One region of the Streptosporangium sp. NPDC004379 genome, then DNA from elsewhere that is predicted to be linked to it. Evidence: riboswitches for the same ligand, from Rfam matches in the RefSeq annotation. Region 1 holds a riboswitch; each other region holds the start of a gene.
The links. A riboswitch is a leader RNA that binds a small molecule or an ion and turns the genes downstream of it on or off. The one in region 1 is predicted to bind cobalamin.

Region 1 (3,264 bases):
GCCGCGTCGGCGGGCTCGTCCGTCGGGAAGCACGCCGAACGCGTGCCGGGCGTGCCGGCCTGCCGGAGGAACAGCATCCCGTTCAGCCGCTCGACGCGGCCGGCGAGAGCGCGGACCGCCCCGCCACCCGGTCACTGACCCAGCCGAACAGCACACCGAAGGCCGTCCAGAAGACGAGTTGCGTGCCCAGCGAGACCAGCCGGAAGTCCCACAGCAGCGAGGCGGGGAACCCGCCGGGAACCTCGTCGACCGCCGGCAGCAGCAGCCACGCCGCGACGACGGGCACCAGGAACGCGACGCCGGCCGCAACCCGGCGCTGCCATGGTCCGGCGGTGACCCTTCTGGCGGTGGCCACCGCCACGGCCACGGCCGCCAGCCCGACGATGATCATCACCACGTACAGGGCCGTCCGGCTGTTGATCGTCTCGGGGTCGCCCACCGCCGGTGGGTTGGCCGGATATTTCAGGAAAGGCACGAGAATGACCGCGACGAACGCCGTCGCCGCCGCGGCGAGCGCCAGCGCGCCGTCACCGCGGGGCCCGAACCGGCCGCGCAGGCCGGCGAACACGAGGGCGAACACCCCGCCCGCGGCCAGGCCGTACAGCCCGGTCGCGAGGAAGAGCCCGGCCTTCTGCACGGGCCGGCTGACGACGGCCCCCTCACCGTGGTCGTGTCCCGCCGCCCCGGCGTGGTCGTGACCGGCCTCCCCGGCGGACGCGGGCCCGGTTCCGGGTCCGGCCGCCGCCTCGGCCTCCTCCAGGGCGATGGCGGCGTCCACACGCGGTTCTCCGAGGACGAAGGCGAACGCGCCCGCGACGAATCCGGCCAGGAGCCCTACGAGCAGGCCCCTGACCAACAGGGTGCGGATCATTTCCGCCCCTAGTGACAGGGCACGCCGAGCAGGTGCCGCCCGTCGTGCATGAGTTCGTGAAGGAACGTGCCGGTCTGCGAGATCGCGCCGTTGTCCATCAGAACTAGGTAGGCGATCAGCAGCAGCACCGGTACGGCCAGCAACAGCCAGGGGCGCAGGCGCGGCAGGGGTATCGCGGAAGGAGCGGAGATATCGCTCATCAGTGCCTCCTCAGGGATGACGCGTCCCGGTCAGTGAGGTCACGATCGCCCGAGCGACCTGGCTCCCGGGATCTCAGTCCCGGATACAGTGGCGCGTCCGCACCGGCATCTCACCGGATTTCCCTCGGACAACCGTGAAATCTACCGGAACGTATATCTTTCCCCCGATAACGTCAACAGCCGCGATCAGGAGGCGTCGAACAGGGCGCTGACCGACTCGCCGTCGTGGATGCGGCGCATGGCCTCGGCGAACGCCGGGGCGACCGACAGGACGCGCAGCTTGGACCCGGGCGCGGCCTCGGGGACCGGCACGGTGTCGGTGCAGACGATCTCCTCGACCTCGGGCCGGCCGCCGATGCGGTCCACGGCCCCGGCGGTGAAGAGACCGTGCGTGCAGGCCACCCGCACCGAGCCGGCCCCGAGGTCGCGGAGCCGGTCGAGCAGTTCGAGCACGGTCGTCCCCCGCGCGATCTCGTCGTCCACGACGATGACGTCCCGGCCCGCGACGTCGCCGATCACCGAGCCGATGACGACGCGGTCGTCGCTGAGCCGCTGCTTGGCGCCCATCGCGACGCCGACGCCCAGGAGCCGGGCGAAGGCCGCGGCCTGCTTGGCGTAGCCGAGGTCGGGGGAGACGGCGACGGTGTTCGACAGGTCGTACCGGCGGAAGTACGCCGCCAGCTCGCGCAGGGCGTGCAGGTGGTCCACCGGGACGCTGAAGAAACCGTGCACCTGCGGGGAGTGCAGCGCCATCGTGAGCACCCGGTCCGCCCCCGCGGTCACCAGCAGGTCGGCGACCAGGCGTCCCCCGATGGAGATGCGCGGGGCGTCCTTCTTGTCCGACCGGGCGTAGGCGTAGTGCGGCATCACCACGGTCGTCCGGGCCGCCGAGGCACCCCGGGCGGCGTCCAGCATCAGGAGCAGCTCGACGAGGTTCTCCTGGACCGGCGGGACGAGGGGCTGGATGATGAAGACGTCCCGCTCCCTGCAGTTGGCCTGCAGCTGCGCCTCCAGGCAGTCGTTGGCGAAGCGGGTGACCCGGACCGGGTGCAGCGGCGTCCCGAGGTGGGAGCAGATGCCGGCGGCCAGCCGGGGGTGGGCGCCGCCGCCGAACACGGTGATGTCTCGCACTGACCCGCTCCTCGTCCGCTTCCAGACCCGGCGGCGCCGGATCAGGGGCCGCTGATGCGGCGCTCGCCCTTCGTGGTGATGACGAACACCTGCCAGTTGTAGTACGCGTAGTAGTTGCGCGGGTCCCGCTTCATCTGACGGGCGTGCAGCAGGATGGCGTCGACGTACGCCGTGGAGTGGTTGTAGGCGTACAGCGCCCGCCGGTAGTCGCGGGGCGCGCCCGAGGCGTGGAGGTAGTTGGCGGCGGCCATGACGGCGTCCCCGGGGTCGTGGATGTCGCCGCCCATGCCGTACGCCTTCCACGTGCCCGGCATGAACTGCATCGGGCCCTTCGCCCCCACGTAGCTCGGCGAGCGCACCCGGCCGAACTTCGTCTCGGCGAACATCACCGACGCCAGGACCTCCCACTCGACGCCGAACCGCCGCTCGGCCTTCTTGAAGTGGCCGAGGAGGGCGGAGGCGGCCGGCGGCTCCTCGATGCGGAACTTCGAGGCGTCCTTGACCGGGTGGGCCAGCGCCAGCAGCCCGCGGATGGCGGTCGTGTTGTCGCGGGCCTCGGCGGCGAGCCGGGCCGGCAGCCGGGCGAAGGCGCGGGAGGCCACGCCGGGGTTGCGGGCGGTGAAGCGGTAGATCCGCTGCTGGTACAGCGCCTCCAGCACGACCGCCCGCGGCGGGCGGCCCTTCGCGGTCCCGCCACCGGTCCCGCCGGTCCCTCCGCCGGTCCAGCCGTCGACGGCGTCGTGGAGCCGCCGCGTGGTGGTCTCCAGCGCCCTGGCGAGCTTCGCCGGGTCCCGGGGGATCGGCTCGCCGGGGGCGGGCAGGTCCGCCTCGTCCGGCGACGCGGCCCGTCCACCTGCTTCCCCGCCCTCCCCTCCGGACGGCGAGGACCGCGGGGCCGGCGAGGTGCGCTCCGCGGCGGACGCCGGGGCGGACGGGGCCACCGCGGCCGTGCCCGCGGGGTCCGTGCCGCAGGCGGCGAGCGCGGCGACGGCGAGCAGCGCGGCCCAGGGTGCGAGGCGCGCCCGGCGCCGGCCGATCTCCGTACCGCTGTCCATGACGGAC
Region 2 (3,264 bases), on a different contig from region 1:
CGTCGCCGTGGTCGCCAGGCCGGCGCCCGCTGCGGCGCCCAGCAGGTACGGGTCGGCCAGCGGGTTGCGGAAGACGCCCTGATAGGCGGCTCCGGCGGAGGCGAGCAGGCCGCCGACGACCGCGGCGAGCAGGACCCTGGGCAGCCGCAGTTCCCACAGCAGGCTCTGCTCGACCGGCGCCAGCCCCGGGTCGGCCGAGACGAACGGCAACCAGTCGAGCAGTTGCAGCGCCGCCTTCCCCGGCGGGATGTCGGCGGCGCCGACCAGGTACGCGGCGAGGGCGCTCGCCAGGAGCACCCCGGCCGCCGCCAGCGCCGCCGCCGGCCGGAGCCGGGCCGCGCGTCCCGGCCGTCCGGCCGGGACGCCGGGACCGTCAGGACCGTCGGGCATGTCGGGGGCGTCGCGGCTGAGGAGGCCGGAGGGGCGGGCGGAGCGGGTCACCTAGTCCGTCGCGGCCTTCTGCACGGCCTCGCCGACCTTCTCGGCGAGGTCCACGACGCGCGGCCCCCAGCGGGAGGCGATGTCGTCGTCGAGCTCGACGACCTGGCCCTTCCCGACGGCGGAGAGCTTGGACCAGCCGGGACGCTTGGCGAGGGTGGCCGCGGTCTGTGCGCAGCACTTGGTGTCGGCCAGGAACACCAGGTCGGGGTCCGCCTGGGCGACGAACTCGGCGGAGAGCTTGGGGTAGCCGCCGGCCGGGTCGGGCGCCTTGTCCGCGATGTTGGTCAGGCCGAACAGCCCGTAGACCTGGCCGAGGAACGTGCTGGACGTCACCGAGTAGGGCGTGGCGTCCAGCTCGTGGTAGTAGGTGAGGTTCTTGTCCTTGGGCGCGGCGGCGGCCAGCTCGTCGATCCGCTTGCGCATCCCGGTCACGAGCTCGTCGGCCTTGGCCTTGTTGCCGGTGGCGGCGCCGAGGTCGCCGATCTGGTCGTAGGTCTCGTCGAGCTTGGCGGCCGCGGGCTCCAGCAGGACGGGGACCTTGACCTTGGCCAGCTTGGCGACGATGCCGTCGATGTCGTTGGCGAGCACGACCAGGTCGGGCTTCTTGGCGATGATCGCCTCGGCGTTCGGCTTGAAACCCGACAGGTCGGTCTTGGGGGCCTCGGCCGGGTAGGTGGACTGGTCGTCCACCGCGATCACCTGGGGCCCGGCGCCGACGGCGAACAGGCTCTCGGTGGCGGTGGGCGACAGGGAGACGACGCGCTCGGGCTTCCTGGCGATGGTGACCGGACCGTTGCCGGCCTGGACCGTGACGGGGAACCCGGCCGCCTGGGCGGCGGGAGCGGAGCTCGCCCCCGAGGAGACCGCGGGGGACGAGGAGGACGAGGGGGAGTTCTGACCGCATCCGGCCAGGGCCAGCATGCCGAGCAGGGCACCGGCGAGAACGGGGCGTACGGGCCTCAACCGAGGTCCTTTCAGTTGCCGGAACCGAGAGACCCGCGAGAAGCGACGGATCACCCTTTTCCACGAGGGCTGACGACGTCGGCACAACGGAGGCGACCTGGCTCGGCCCCATGGGGACCATGACAGTTGCGGGACAGCGCCGGACTCACACCGGACTTCGCTACACGTTATGCGTCGGGCAAACGTTACCAATTCCCCGGGGAGCCGCGACATGGGACCCTCGGACCGGCCTCCCCCGCCCGGCCGCAGGACCCACGCCGTCGACCTTCCCTCACCCGGCCACGCCTCGCGCCGCCCGGAGGATTCCCCCGGCGGGGTCGCGCGCCGCGGCGCCGGACCCGTCAGGCGTGGGTGAGCTGCTCCTCCGCCGCCGCGATGATCTCCTGAAGACGCAGGCCGTGGGCGGCGTCGAGGGGGTGGCCGCCCCCGCCGCGGACGGCCTCGGCGAACTCCGCGAGCATCACCGAGAAGACGTCGGAGCCGAGCCGGTCGCCGTTCATGGCCTCCGTGCCCAGCTTGCCGTAGACCTCGACGGCGGCCGGCGGCTTGTCGCCCGGCACGCTCATGCACAGCGACGCCTCGCTGACCGCGCCGCCCTCGTGCTCCAGCAGCAGGCCGACCCAGCCCCGTGGGTTGCCGTGGGCGCGGACCGCGGTGACCCGGCCGAGCGCGGCGTCCAGCATGTCGATCATGTGCGGGCCGACGTCGAGGATCGCGCCGCGCTCCAGCCGCCAGGGGCTGGTGAAACCGCTGCCGAGCAGCGCGCCGGAGATGTGGGCCGCCCGGCCGCCGAAGGGCTCGATCGCCGAGACCCGGGCCAGGAACGCCCTGGTGGCCGGCGAGTAACGCCAGGTGAGGACCATCTGGGAGGGCACCCCGGCCTCGGCGACCGCGTCCGCCAGCCGCCGGGCCCCCTCCAGGTCGGCCGCGAGGGGCTTCTCCAGCAGCAGCGCCTTGCCCTCCTTGGCGGCGCGCACGCCCAGCTCGGCCTGTACGGCGGGCGGCACCGCGAACGCGACCGCCTCGCAGCTGTCGAACAGCTCCTCGATCCGCTCGAAGACGGGGACGCCGAACCCGGCCGCCGCTCCGGGCCGCCGCGCCCACACGCCGGTCAGGCGGGTGTGCGGTCCGGCCGACAGCATCGGCGCGTGCACCTTCTCGGCCCACGGCCCGGCACCCACCAGGCCCACAGATATCGTCACATCCCCCAGCCTCTCACGGGGTGCACCGCCGAGCGGGGGCACTCCGCCGAACCGGTCTCGACGCTCCGCCGAGCCCGTCTCGACGCTCCGCCGAACCGGAGGGATCGGACGGCGGATCAACCGGATGCGGATCGACCGGACACGCAAGGACCGGGCGCGGAGGGGACCGGACGCGCGAGGACCGGACGGTCCCGCGGGGAGTGTTTCCGCCGGGCGGCAGGGGCACCCGATCGGCCGCGCCGGCCGTACCGGCATGATGGGTGACATATGAGAGAGATGTTCCTGCTACGGCACGGCGAGACGGAGTGGAGCCGGAACGGCCGCCACACCGGGCGCACGGACCTTCCGCTCACCGAGAGGGGGGAGGCCCAGGCGCGGGCGCTCGCCCGGCTGGTCGCGGAGCGGTCCTTCGACCTGGTGCTGGTCAGTCCCGCGGCGCGGGCCCGCCGTACGGCGGAGCTGGCCGGCCTCACCGACTACGAGATCGATCCCGACCTGTGGGAGTGGGACTACGGCGGGTACGAGGGGATCACCACTCCGGTGATCCGCGAGGACCGGCCCGGCTGGTACCTGTGGCGCGACGGGGTGGTCCCCGGCGACGCCGCCCATCCCGGTGAGAGCGCGGCGGAGGTCGGCGCCCGCGCCGACCGGGTGATCG
Region 3 (3,264 bases), on a different contig from region 1:
CGCCGTGGTCGACTCCACCACCCCGCTGGCCCGGCTGGCCGGCGACTGGGCGGCCCTGATCGTTCTGCCCGGCTCCCGCCTGCGCTCCTTCGAGGACCTCGCCGCGCTGCTGCGCCGCGACCCGGGCGGGCTGGTGATGGGCGGGCGCCTGGAGGGCGGCTCCGACCACGTGCTCTACGGCATGATCGCCAAATGCCTCGGGGCGGACGCCAGGCTGCTGCAGTACGCGGGATACCCCGCCGCCGCCGACGCCGTCGAGGCGCTCCGCGACGGCCGGGTGGGCGCGATCCTGGGCTCGGCGCGCTCCTTCACACGCGAGATCGCCGCCGGTCGCCTGCGGCCGCTGGTGGTCTCCTCCGCCGAGCGGCTCCCCGGGATCGACGCGCCGACGCTGATGGAGATGGACGTCCGGCTGGAGTACACCGACTGGTGCGGGGTGTTCGGCCCGCGGGGCATGAGCCCGGACGACCGGGACCGGGCCGTGGCCCTGTGCGACGCCCTCGACGCCTCGCCGCGCTGGCGGTCCCTGTGCGAGGCCGGGGGCTGGAGCCGGATCTACCTCAGCGGCGACGACTTCCGCCAGTGGCTGTCCGGCGAGACCGGCCGGGCCCGTGACGTGCTCCGTGATCTCGGTTTGCTCAAAGCCTTCGCCACAACCTGTTGGGGTAGTTGCGTCCGAAGCCACTACATGTAGGATCCTCGTCGTTGCCGGCTCGCCTTCCGCGTGGAGGCGAGGCAAGAGGGAACCCGGTGCGAATCCGGGGCTGCCCCGCAGCGGTGAACGGGAACGACCGCCGTCAGGAGCACTGGGCCATGCGCCCGGGAAGCGACGGCCAGTAGGCATGCGCCAGGCGCCCGTGAGTCCGAAGACCTGCCGGTGACGGGAAAGACGGGAGAAGGGGACCGGGCCGGGCGCCGGGGCCGCGTGAGGCGGCCCGGGGCGCGCGGCGCGGCCGCCTCTCCCGGCACAGATGTCCAGGGCCTCGAGGGTGGGCCCGCGGACGAGGCGGTCCGGCATGCCCGCGAACCGTTCTCCGACGCGTGCCCTTGACCCGGCGGGAGCCCTACGGGAAGAGCACCGAGCACGCCAGGAGGAAGCACGTGGCACCGATCGTGACCGAGGCAGCCGAGACGGCCGAGGGGACCGGGCAGGCACGCGAGGATCTGGCCGGCCGCCGGCTGGCCATCGAGGAGGCCGCCGCCCGGGTGGTCGCCGATCCGGAGAACTCCAGGGTCGCCGCCGGCCTGCTGGCCGGGCTGATCGCCGACGAGGCCGCCGCCCACGGCGTGCGGACCTTCGCCGGGTCCGTCGCCGCCGCCCACGCCGCCGGGCTGCTGCAGGACGGCCTGGCCGCCTTCGTCGCGGCGCACGCCGCCGAGCTGGACGCCCTCGTCGACGACGCCGCCGACGCCCGGTTCGAGTACTTCGGCCTGCGCACGGTCTACGACCGCTACCTGCTGCGCCACCCCGAGACCCGCGGCGTGCTGGAGCGCCCGCAGCACTTCTTCCTGCGGGTGGCGTGCGGCCTGTCGGAGACGGTGGAGGAGGCCGCCGAGCTGTACCGCCTCATGTCCACCCTGTCCTACCTGCCCAGCTCGCCCACCCTGTTCAACTCCGGCTCCCGCCGCCCCCAGCTGTCCTCCTGCTTCCTGCTCGACTCGCCCCGCGACGAGCTGGAGGCGATCTACGAGCGGTACGGGCAGATCGCGCGGCTGTCGAAGTACGCCGGGGGCATCGGCGTCTCCTGGACCCGGATCCGCTCGCGCGGCTCGCTGATCCGCGGCACCAACGGCCACTCCAACGGCGTCGTGCCGTGGCTGCGCACCCTGGACTCGAGCGTCGCCGCGGTCAACCAGGGCGGCCGCCGCAAGGGCGCGGCCTGCGTCTACCTGGAGACCTGGCACGCCGACATCGAGGACTTCCTGGAGCTGCGCGACAACACCGGTGAGGAGTCACGCCGCACGCACAACCTCAACCTCGCCAACTGGATCCCCGACGAGTTCATGCGCCGCGTCGAGGCCGACGGCACCTGGTCGCTGTTCGACCCCAAGGAGGTCCCGTACCTCACCGACCTGTACGGCGAGGCGTTCGACGCCGCCTACCGCGCCGCCGAGGCCGAAGGCCGGTACGTCCGCCAGGTCCCGGCCCGCGCCCTGTACGGCCGGATGATGCGCACCCTCGCCCAGACCGGCAACGGCTGGATGACCTTCAAGGACGCCGCCAACCGCACCTCCAACCAGACGGCCCTCCCCGGGAACGTCATCCACCTGTCGAACCTCTGCACCGAGATCCTGGAGGTCACCGGCGACGCCGAGACCGCCGTGTGCAACCTCGGGTCGATCAACCTCGCCGCCCACCTCGACGGCGGGCGGATGGACTGGGAGCGGCTGCGCTCCACCGTCCGCACCGCCGTACGGTTCCTGGACCGCACGATCGACCTGGGCTTCTACCCGACCCCCGAGGCCGAGGCCGCCAACCGCAGGTGGCGGCCGATCGGGCTGGGCGTGATGGGCCTGGCCGACGTGTTCTTCACGCTGCGGCTGCCGTTCGACTCCCCGGAGGCGCTGGAGCTGTCCACCCGGATCTCCGAGGAGATCGCGCTCGCCGCCTACGCCACCTCCTCCGACCTGGCCGTCGAACGGGGCCGCCACCCCTCCTACGACGAGACCCGCGCCGCCCGCGGCGTGCTGCACCCCGACCACTACGGCGCCGGACGGTCGGCGGAGTGGGCGGCGCTGCGAGCCAGGATCGCCGGGACGGGCCTGCGCAACTCGCTCATGGTCGCGATCGCGCCCACCGCGACCATCGCCTCCATCGCCGGCTGCTACGAGTGCATCGAGCCACAGGTCTCCAACGTCTTCAAGCGCGAGACCCTCTCGGGGGAGTTCCTCCAGGTCAACCGCTACCTGGTCCGCGACCTCACCGAGCGCGGCCTGTGGACCCCGCAGGTCCGCGACGCGATCAAGCGGGCCGACGGCTCGGTCCAGGACGTCCCCGGCGTCCCCGGCGACCTGAAGGCGCTCTACCGCACCGCCTGGGAACTGCCGCAGAAGGCGCTGATCGACCTGGCCGCCGCGCGCATGCCGTACATCGACCAGTCGCAGTCGCTGAACCTCTTCATGGCCACGCCGACCATCGGCAAGCTCTCCTCGATGTACGCCTACGCCTGGAAGTCCGGTCTGAAGACGACCTACTACCTGCGGTCCCGCCCGGCGACCCGGATCGCGCAGACCACCGTGGCCCGCGCTGACGCCTCCGACGCC

Region 2: another riboswitch for cobalamin. It lies ahead of ACFYSC_RS02080 (ABC transporter substrate-binding protein); the one in region 1 lies ahead of ACFYSC_RS15985 (CbtB-domain containing protein).
Region 3: another riboswitch for cobalamin. It lies ahead of ACFYSC_RS33025 (ribonucleoside-diphosphate reductase subunit alpha); the one in region 1 lies ahead of ACFYSC_RS15985 (CbtB-domain containing protein).

The regions. Positions count from the first base shown of each region.
Region 1 is NZ_JBIAMC010000006.1:328,237-331,500, reverse strand. Features, by position in the region: gene ACFYSC_RS15995 (histidine phosphatase family protein) at 1-77, opposite strand, end outside; gene ACFYSC_RS15990 (CbtA family protein) at 83-871, opposite strand; gene ACFYSC_RS15985 (CbtB-domain containing protein) at 880-1,071, opposite strand; adenosylcobalamin (AdoCbl) riboswitch at 1,074-1,221, opposite strand; gene ACFYSC_RS15980 (ribose-phosphate diphosphokinase) at 1,258-2,202, opposite strand; gene ACFYSC_RS15975 (transglycosylase SLT domain-containing protein) at 2,244-3,257, opposite strand.
Region 2 is NZ_JBIAMC010000001.1:480,697-483,960, forward strand. Features, by position in the region: gene ACFYSC_RS02075 (FecCD family ABC transporter permease) at 1-390, opposite strand, end outside; gene ACFYSC_RS02080 (ABC transporter substrate-binding protein) at 442-1,404, opposite strand; cobalamin riboswitch at 1,474-1,607, opposite strand; gene ACFYSC_RS02085 (Gfo/Idh/MocA family oxidoreductase) at 1,746-2,606, opposite strand; gene ACFYSC_RS02090 (histidine phosphatase family protein) at 2,874-3,264, shown strand, end outside.
Region 3 is NZ_JBIAMC010000022.1:30,430-33,693, forward strand. Features, by position in the region: gene ACFYSC_RS33020 (Bug family tripartite tricarboxylate transporter substrate binding protein) at 1-694, shown strand, start outside; cobalamin riboswitch at 693-894, shown strand; gene ACFYSC_RS33025 (ribonucleoside-diphosphate reductase subunit alpha) at 1,102-3,264, shown strand, end outside.